One region of the Gulosibacter massiliensis genome, then DNA from elsewhere that is predicted to be linked to it. Evidence: riboswitches for the same ligand, from Rfam matches in the RefSeq annotation. Region 1 holds a riboswitch; the other holds the start of a gene.

Region 1 (3,714 bases):
GGTGTCGATCACGGGCGGCGGCGGTGGCCTCGCGTTCGTGCTCGGCGTGCCGCTCGGCACCGCGCTCGGGCAGGTGCTCGGCTGGCGCACGACGTTCTTCGCGATCGCCGCGCTCTGCGTGCTCGTCGCGGCGCTGCTCTGGTTCGTGCTGCCGAAACGGGTCGAGGAGCAACCCGAGACCTCTGCCATCGAGGTCGTGCCCGCCCCGCAGCCGATTGGTGACGTCGAGAAGACCGGCCTCGACGGCCCTCGGGTGCCACGGCCAACCCGCTCGATGTATCTCGTCGCCCTGCTCATATTGCTGTGCGCGCTGACGATGTCGGGCAACTACTCCTTCTACTCCTACATCTCGCCGTACCTGCTCGGCATTGTCTCGCTGCCGCCCGAGTGGCTCGCGACCGCACTCTTCGCCTTCGGCATCACCTCGGCGCTGGCGACGATGATCACCGGCCTGCTCTTCTCGAACCGGTCAACGCTCGGCCTTGCGGTCGCGTACGCCTGCATGCTGCTCGGCGCGGGGAGCCTCGCGTTCGCGCCGCAGGTGTTGCCGCTCGTCGTCGTGGGCCTCGCGCTCTGGGGCGCCGGGATGGGGTTCCTCCCGACCCTGCTCCAGTCGCGCCTGCTCGCGGTTGCGCCACGCAAGCACCGCGACCTCTCGAGCGCGCTCTATACCTCGGGTTTCAACCTCGGCATCGGCTCGGGCGCGTTCATCGGCGGCCTCCTCCTCGACGACTACGGCATCTGGTCGGTCGCGCCCGCGTTCCTCACCCTGGTCGGCTGCGCGTTCATCGGCATGATGGTGATGGACTTTCGGCGGCGACGCGCGGCGGTCGCAACCCCGCCCATCCGCTGATTCGCGTCGCTGCCAGCGAGCGCGAGCCGGCGTGCGCTAGCCTGGCCGAAGACACGGGGTGCCCCACCGAGGGGCTGAGATTACACCCGAGAACCTGATCGAGTTCGCACTCGCGGAGGGATGTCGCGGCGACGTTGGTACGTCGGCACGCGCTGGCTTGCTGGCGTCGCATTCGTCCTCGTGGCGGCTCAGGAAGCCGAGGTCGACCATGATTGCCAACGTTCTCTCAATTGCCGGAACCGACCCGAGCGGCGGCGCGGGCATCCAAGCCGACCTCAAGGCCTTCGCGGCGCAGGGCGCGTACGGCATGAGTGTGATCACCGCGGTCGTCGCGCAGAACACGCACGGGGTGCGCGACATCATCGCCCTCGAGCCCGACTTCGTCGCGGCACAGCTCGCCGCGGTGACCGACGATGTACGCGTGGACGCGATCAAGATCGGCATGGTCGCGAACGCGGGCATCGTCGCGGCGATTGCGCGCGGCCTCGACACGGTGCCTGAGGTGCCGGTCGTGCTCGACCCGGTGATGGTCGCGAAGAGCGGCGACCATCTGCTCGCGCAGGACACGGTCGCGGCAATCCGTGACGAACTGCTGCCGCGGGCCACCGTCATCACTCCAAATCTGCCCGAGGGCTCCGTGCTCGCGGGCGGCGCCGAACCCCGCGACGTCGAGGGGATGCGCGAGCTGCTCCGGCGCCTGCGCGGTTGCGGCAGCGAGTGGGTGTTGCTCAAGGGCGGGCACCTCGCGGGGGAGGCGAGCGTCGACCTGCTCGCGAGCGGGCACGCCGACGAGCCGCGCGTGCGCGAGTACGCGGCCCCGCGCATCCGCACCCGCAACACCCACGGCACGGGCTGCACCCTCTCGGCCGCGATCGCGGCGCTACTATCACGGCACGACGTGCCCACGAGCGTTGAGCTGGCGAAGCGGTACCTGACGGGCGCGCTGCGGCACGCCGACGAACTCGAGGTGGGTTCGGGGCACGGGCCGGTGCATCACTTTTATGAGCTCTGGCCCGTGCCCGCGGTCGTTGGCGCGTAGCCGCTAGTTCTTCACGAGCCCGCCGTCGACGACGAGGTTCTGGCCGGTCACGGCGCGCGCCCACGGCGACGCGAAGAACAGGGCGGCGTCGGCGAACTGCTCGGGCGTCGTGACCGAGCGCAGTGGGGTGCCTTGCGCGATGGCGTCGAACACCGCATCCGGCGTCGCGGCGCTCGCGTCGGTGGTGCGCAGCAGGCCGCCGCTGATCATGTTCACGGTGATGCCGCGAGGCCCGAGGTCGTCGGCGAAGGTGCGCGTGAGCGAGAGCAGTGCGGCCTTCGCGGCGGTGTAGTCGTGGTACGGCACGACGGGGTACTGAAACAGGTTCGTGCCGATGTTGATCACCCGGCCCGAACCCGCGCGGGCGAAGTGCGGGGCGGCCGTCTGAATCACGTTGAGCGCGCCGCGGATTGTGCCGGAGAACTGGGTGTCGAATTCGGCGTAGTCGATCTCATCGGCCTTCGCGCGCGCGTCGCCGTTGAACGAGAAGTCGATGAGCGCGTTGTTGACGACGGTGGTCACGGGCGCACCGAATGCGGCGTCGGCGGCGGCGAAGAGCTGCTCGACCTCGGCGGGGTCGCGCACGTCGGCGCGAGAGGCGACCACGCGGCCGGGATTCGTTGCCTCGAGTTGCTCGGCCGCGTCGCGGCTGGAGCGGTAGTTGACAACGACGCGGGCGCCTTCGCGCACGAACGCCTGGGTGAGGGCGCGGCCGAGTCCGCGCGCGCCGCCCGTGACGAGCACGAGCTGCTCGGCCAGGGGGAGCGCGGTGGTGGGGTCGATGGTGGTGGTCATGCGTGGGCCTTTCGGGTGGAAGCGGATGCGGTGTGCCAGGCCGCGGCGAGGCCGCGGGCGGTGAGTGTGGGGTCGGGTGCGGCGCAGATCGCCGAGACGAGGGCGATGGCCGCCGCGCCGGCGTCGCGGAGCGGGGCGACGTCGTCGGGACGGATGCCGCCGATCGCGACCGCTGGCAGTGGGGTGCTCGCGGCGAGGGCGGCGAAGCCCGCGACGCCGAGGGCGGGCGGATGGTCGGGCTTCGTCGAGGTCGGGCGGATCACGCCGATGCCGAGGTAGTCGACCGTGCCGACCGGCAGCGCGGCAACGGCCGCGAGGTGGGCGGACGTGTTCGCGGTGAGGCCGACGATCGCGTCCGGGCCGAGCGCGTCACGGGCCTCGCGCACCGCGGCGTCGCCCTGGCCGAGGTGCACGCCGTCGAGGCGAATGCCGAGTTTGCGCGCCGCGATCGCCACGTCGAGGCGATCGTTGATGAGCAGCGTCGCGCGGCCGTCGATCACCTCGGCGAGCCGTTCGATGTCGCGCAGTTGGTCCTCAGCGCCGCGGCGCTTTTCGCGGTACTGCACCGTCGTGACGCCGCCCAACACGGCCGCGTCGACGGTCGGGAGCAGGCCGCGCTCGCCCGTGAGGTGGCGGTCGGTGACGAGGTAGATGCCGGTGACGGGTGCGGGTGGTTGCCCGGTTGTGCAGCCGGTCGGCGTTGTGCCGTGGGCTGGCTGCGCGCTCTCGGCGGTCATGCCGCGTCGCCCGTCGTGGCCCGGACCGGCTCGAGGTCGCCGGCCGGTTCGAACCGGAGGCGCGTGCCTGCGGCCACCTCGACCGGCATGATGTGGGCGAGCGCGTCGAGCAGTTCGACGGCGAACGAGCCCGGCCCGGCCGCCCGGGCGGCCGCCCGCTCGGCCGCGACGCCGTAGCTTACGTGCGCCGCGACCAGCGCATCCAGCACCGACAACTCGACTCGCACCGCGAGGAACGCCGCGACGATTGCGCCGAGCGCGCAGCCGCCGCCGGTCACCTTCGTGAGCAG
Region 2 (3,714 bases), 720 kb from region 1:
GGGGAATGCCGAAGAGCAGCGAGATCCAGGTGGCGTCGACCGCCGCCTGCAGCGAGTGCTGTAGCGCGGCGAGCACGGTCACTCCCCCAGAGAAGCCGTCGCCGCTGCTCGAGAGCGCCGCGTAGTTGTGAAGGCTCCAGGCGCCGTCGACGCGCACCGAGCGGATGAGCAGGGTCGCGAGCGGCAGCAGCTCGAGACCGAACACCGTGAATGCGGCGATCACGGCGGCGGGGACGTCCTCGCGGCGCAGCGGCAGCTCGGGGTTGTCGCGAAGCTTGAGGCGCGACTCGGTGCGGCGGTTCAGCCGGGCCGAGACGACCAAGGTCGCGACGACGATGAGCAGTTGCAGGGTCGAAAGCACCGCCGCGGTACGCAGGTCGAGGAACACCGTGGTCTGGGTGTAAATCTCGGTCTCGAGCGTACCCGGCGCGGGCGTGCCGAGCGTCAGCACGATGCCGAACGCGGTCGAGCAGAACAGCAGCACGAGACACGCCGAGGCGACGATCGCCGGCACGAGCTGCGGCAGCGTGACGGTGAGGAACGCGCGCGTTGGCGACGCGCCAAGGGTGCGCGCCGCCTCGGCGAGACGCGGGTCGAGGCCGCGCCAGAAACTCCCCACCTGCCGGGCAACGACCGCGACATTAAAGAAGACGAGCGCGAGCACGACCGAGAATGTCGTGCCGTCGAGCCCGAGCCAACCGAGGGGGCCGGTCGACCCAAGCAGCGCCCGGAAGGCGACACCGACCACCACGGTGGGGAGCACGAACGGCACGGTGATGAGGCCGCGCAGCAGCGCGCCGCCGGGCACGCGCCGGCGGTAGAGGATGCTCGCGGTCGGCACGCCCAGCACCACCGCGCCGAGCGCGGCGGCGAGGGCGAGGCCGATCGTGTTCGCGAGCAGCTGCCAGGTGCGAGCGCTGGTAAGCACCTCACCGTAGCCGGTGAGGTCGATGCCGGAGTCGCTCGAAATGCCTCGCCACAACATGCTGGCCACGGGCCAACCGAAGAAGACGGCGAGGAACGCGAGAACTGCGGCGCCCGCGACCCAGCTAGCTCGCCTCATACAGTGTGTTCCACTCCTCCAGCCAAGTGTCGCGGTTGCTCGCGACCTCAGCCGCGTCGAGGTCGAGTGGCTCATCGACGAGGCTCGCGTGCTTGGCCCACTCGCTCGGCAGCTCGACGGCGTCGTCGACCGGGTACATGTACATCGACTCGGGCAGTGCTTGCTGGAACTCCGTGCTCAGCATGAAGTCGATGAATGCCTGCGCGCCGGTCGGGTTCTCGGCGCCCTTCGTGACGCCGGCGTACTCGACCTGGGTCGTGCAGCTCGCCTCGAGCACGCCCGTGGTGCCGCCCGATTCGGCCGGCGACGACGAATAGCTCAGCACGAGCGGGAACTCGCCCGCGCCCTCGGCTCCCGAGAAATCGACGTAGTAGACGTCCGACCAGCTGCCCTCGACCTTGGCGCCGCCGTCGAGCAGTTGCTGCCAGTAGTCCTGCCAGCCGTCGCCGTACTCGGCGATGGTCGCGACGAGGAACGCGAGGCCGGGCGACGAGGTGAGCGGGTTCGTCACGGCGAGCAGCGGCGCGTACTCGTCGGTGGCGAGGTCGTCGAGCGTCGTCGGCTCGTCGACGCCGTTGTGTTCGAACCAATCGTGGTCGATGTTGACGCACACCTGGCCCTGGTCGATCGGCGTGAGCTGGTCGCTGAGCACCAGGTCGTCGGCGGATGCGGGCAGGCTCGGCGAGGTGTACGGCGCGAGCACGTCGGCGTCGACCACGGTCTGCGCTGAGTAGTTGTCGAGGCCGTATACGCCGTCGACGCCCGGGGCATCACCCGCGAGCAACAGCTGGCTCGTCACGACGCCGGCGTCGCCGGGCGAGGTGATGACGAGGTCATAGCCGGTCGCCGATTCGAACTCGGCGATGAGCTCGTCGCTCACGTTGAACGAGTCGTGCGTGAGCATCGTGACGGTGCCCGGGGCGGACGAGCTCGGCTCGTTTCCCCCAGCACCGCCGACAAGCGTGCACCCGCTCAGTAGCAGCCCGGTCGCCACGAGGGCGGCGGTTGAGGCAAGTCGGGTAGATGATCGACGTAGCATTCAGTCCTCCATTCGCATGGAGGGCATCCGCGCGCGACACAGCGCCCGGATGGAGAGAACTCGACTTCCTTCGCCGGTACTAGCCGGATCAGGTTCGAGGGTCTGCCAGTGTGGCACTCTCAGCGCCGCTCGGCGCTCCCCTGTCGTTCTCGTTCATCCTACCCGGCTGGCGGGCAGGGGCGAATCGGCCTAGACGAGGCCCTGCGCGATCATCGCGTCGACGACCTTGGTGACACCGGCGATGTTCGCGCCGAGCACGTAGTCGCTCGGGGCGCCGTACTCCTGCGCGGTCGCACGGCAGGTCTCGTGCACGTCGACCATAATCTCTTCGAGGCGCGTCTCGGTGTAGTCGAAGGTCCAGCGGTCGCGCGAGGCATTCTGCTGCATCTCGAGCGCGCTCGTGGCGACGCCACCGGCGTTCACGGCCTTCGCCGGGCCGAACAGCACGCCTTCGGTCTCGCGCATGAGCGAGGCGGCGTCGGCGGTGAGCGGCATGTTCGCGCCCTCGGCGACGACCCTGAGGCCGTTGTTGATCAGCGTCTGCGCGGCGTGCACGTCGAGCTCGTTCTGTGTGGCGCAGGGCAGCGCGACGTCGACGGGTACCTGCCACACGTCGTTGCGGTTCTCGTGGAACTCAACGCGGTTGCTGCGGCGGTCGGCGTACTCGCTGATGCGGCCGCGCTCTTTGAGCTTGATCTGCTTGAGCAGGTCGAGGTCGATGCCGTCGGGGTCGTAGATCGAGCCCTTCGAGTCCGAGGCGGTCACGACGACCGCGCCGAGCTCCTGCGCCTTCTCGATCGCGTAGATCGCGACATTGCCCGAGCCTGAGACCGAGACGCGCTTGCCGTCGAAATCTTCGCCCTGGGTCGCGAGCATCTCGCGAGCGAAGAAGATGGTACCGTAGCCGGTCGCCTCGGGGCGCACGAGCGAGCCGCCCCACGAGAGGCCCTTGCCCGTGAGCACGCCCGACTCGAAACGGTTGGTGATGCGCTTGTACTGGCCGAACATGTAGCCGATCTCGCGCGTGCCGACGCCGATGTCGCCCGCGGGCACGTCGGTGTACTCACCGATGTGGCGGTAGAGCTCGGTCATGAACGACTGGCAGAACGCCATGATGTCGCGGTCGCTGCGGCCGTGCGGGTCGAAGTCGCTGCCACCCTTACCTCCGCCGATGGGCAGTCCCGTGAGCGAGTTCTTGAAGGTCTGCTCGAAGCCGAGGAACTTCACGATGCCGAGGTTGACCGTCGGGTGGAAGCGCAGCCCACCCTTATACGGGCCGAGGGCCGAGTTGAACTCGACGCGGTACCCGCGGTTGATGTTGACGTTGCCCTTCGAGTCGATCCACGGCACACGGAAAATCACCTGACGCTCGGGCTCGCAAAGGCGGCGGATGACGTCCTGGTCGAGGTACTCCGGGTGCGTTTCGAGCACCGGGGCGAGTGAGTCGAGGACCTCGACCACTGCCTGATGGAACTCCGGCTCACCGGCGTTGCGGGCGAGCACATCGTTCTTGAGCGCCTCGATGGTGGCGTGCATTGTGGTCAAGGTGTGGATCCTCTCGGTTATCGTCCCTAGCCTTTGCAGGTTACTGCGCGCTGGCGTAATTTCTGCG

The links. Region 1 has a riboswitch for thiamine pyrophosphate ahead of thiD (bifunctional hydroxymethylpyrimidine kinase/phosphomethylpyrimidine kinase). Riboswitches for the same ligand answer to the same signal wherever they lie in the genome.
Region 2: another riboswitch for thiamine pyrophosphate. It lies ahead of EJL01_RS04815 (thiamine ABC transporter substrate-binding protein); the one in region 1 lies ahead of thiD (bifunctional hydroxymethylpyrimidine kinase/phosphomethylpyrimidine kinase).

The regions. Positions count from the first base shown of each region.
Region 1 is NZ_UYZX01000001.1:1,717,821-1,721,534, forward strand. It holds gene EJL01_RS08190 (MFS transporter) at 1-853, shown strand, start outside; TPP riboswitch at 898-991, shown strand; gene thiD (bifunctional hydroxymethylpyrimidine kinase/phosphomethylpyrimidine kinase) at 1,062-1,892, shown strand; gene EJL01_RS08200 (3-oxoacyl-ACP reductase) at 1,896-2,687, opposite strand; gene thiE (thiamine phosphate synthase) at 2,684-3,424, opposite strand; gene thiM (hydroxyethylthiazole kinase) at 3,421-3,714, opposite strand, start outside.
Region 2 is NZ_UYZX01000001.1:992,875-996,588, forward strand. It holds gene EJL01_RS04810 (ABC transporter permease) at 1-1,063, opposite strand, end outside; gene EJL01_RS04815 (thiamine ABC transporter substrate-binding protein) at 1,050-2,102, opposite strand; TPP riboswitch at 2,151-2,254, opposite strand; gene gdhA (NADP-specific glutamate dehydrogenase) at 2,292-3,638, opposite strand; gene EJL01_RS04825 (DUF8185 domain-containing protein) at 3,688-3,714, opposite strand, start outside.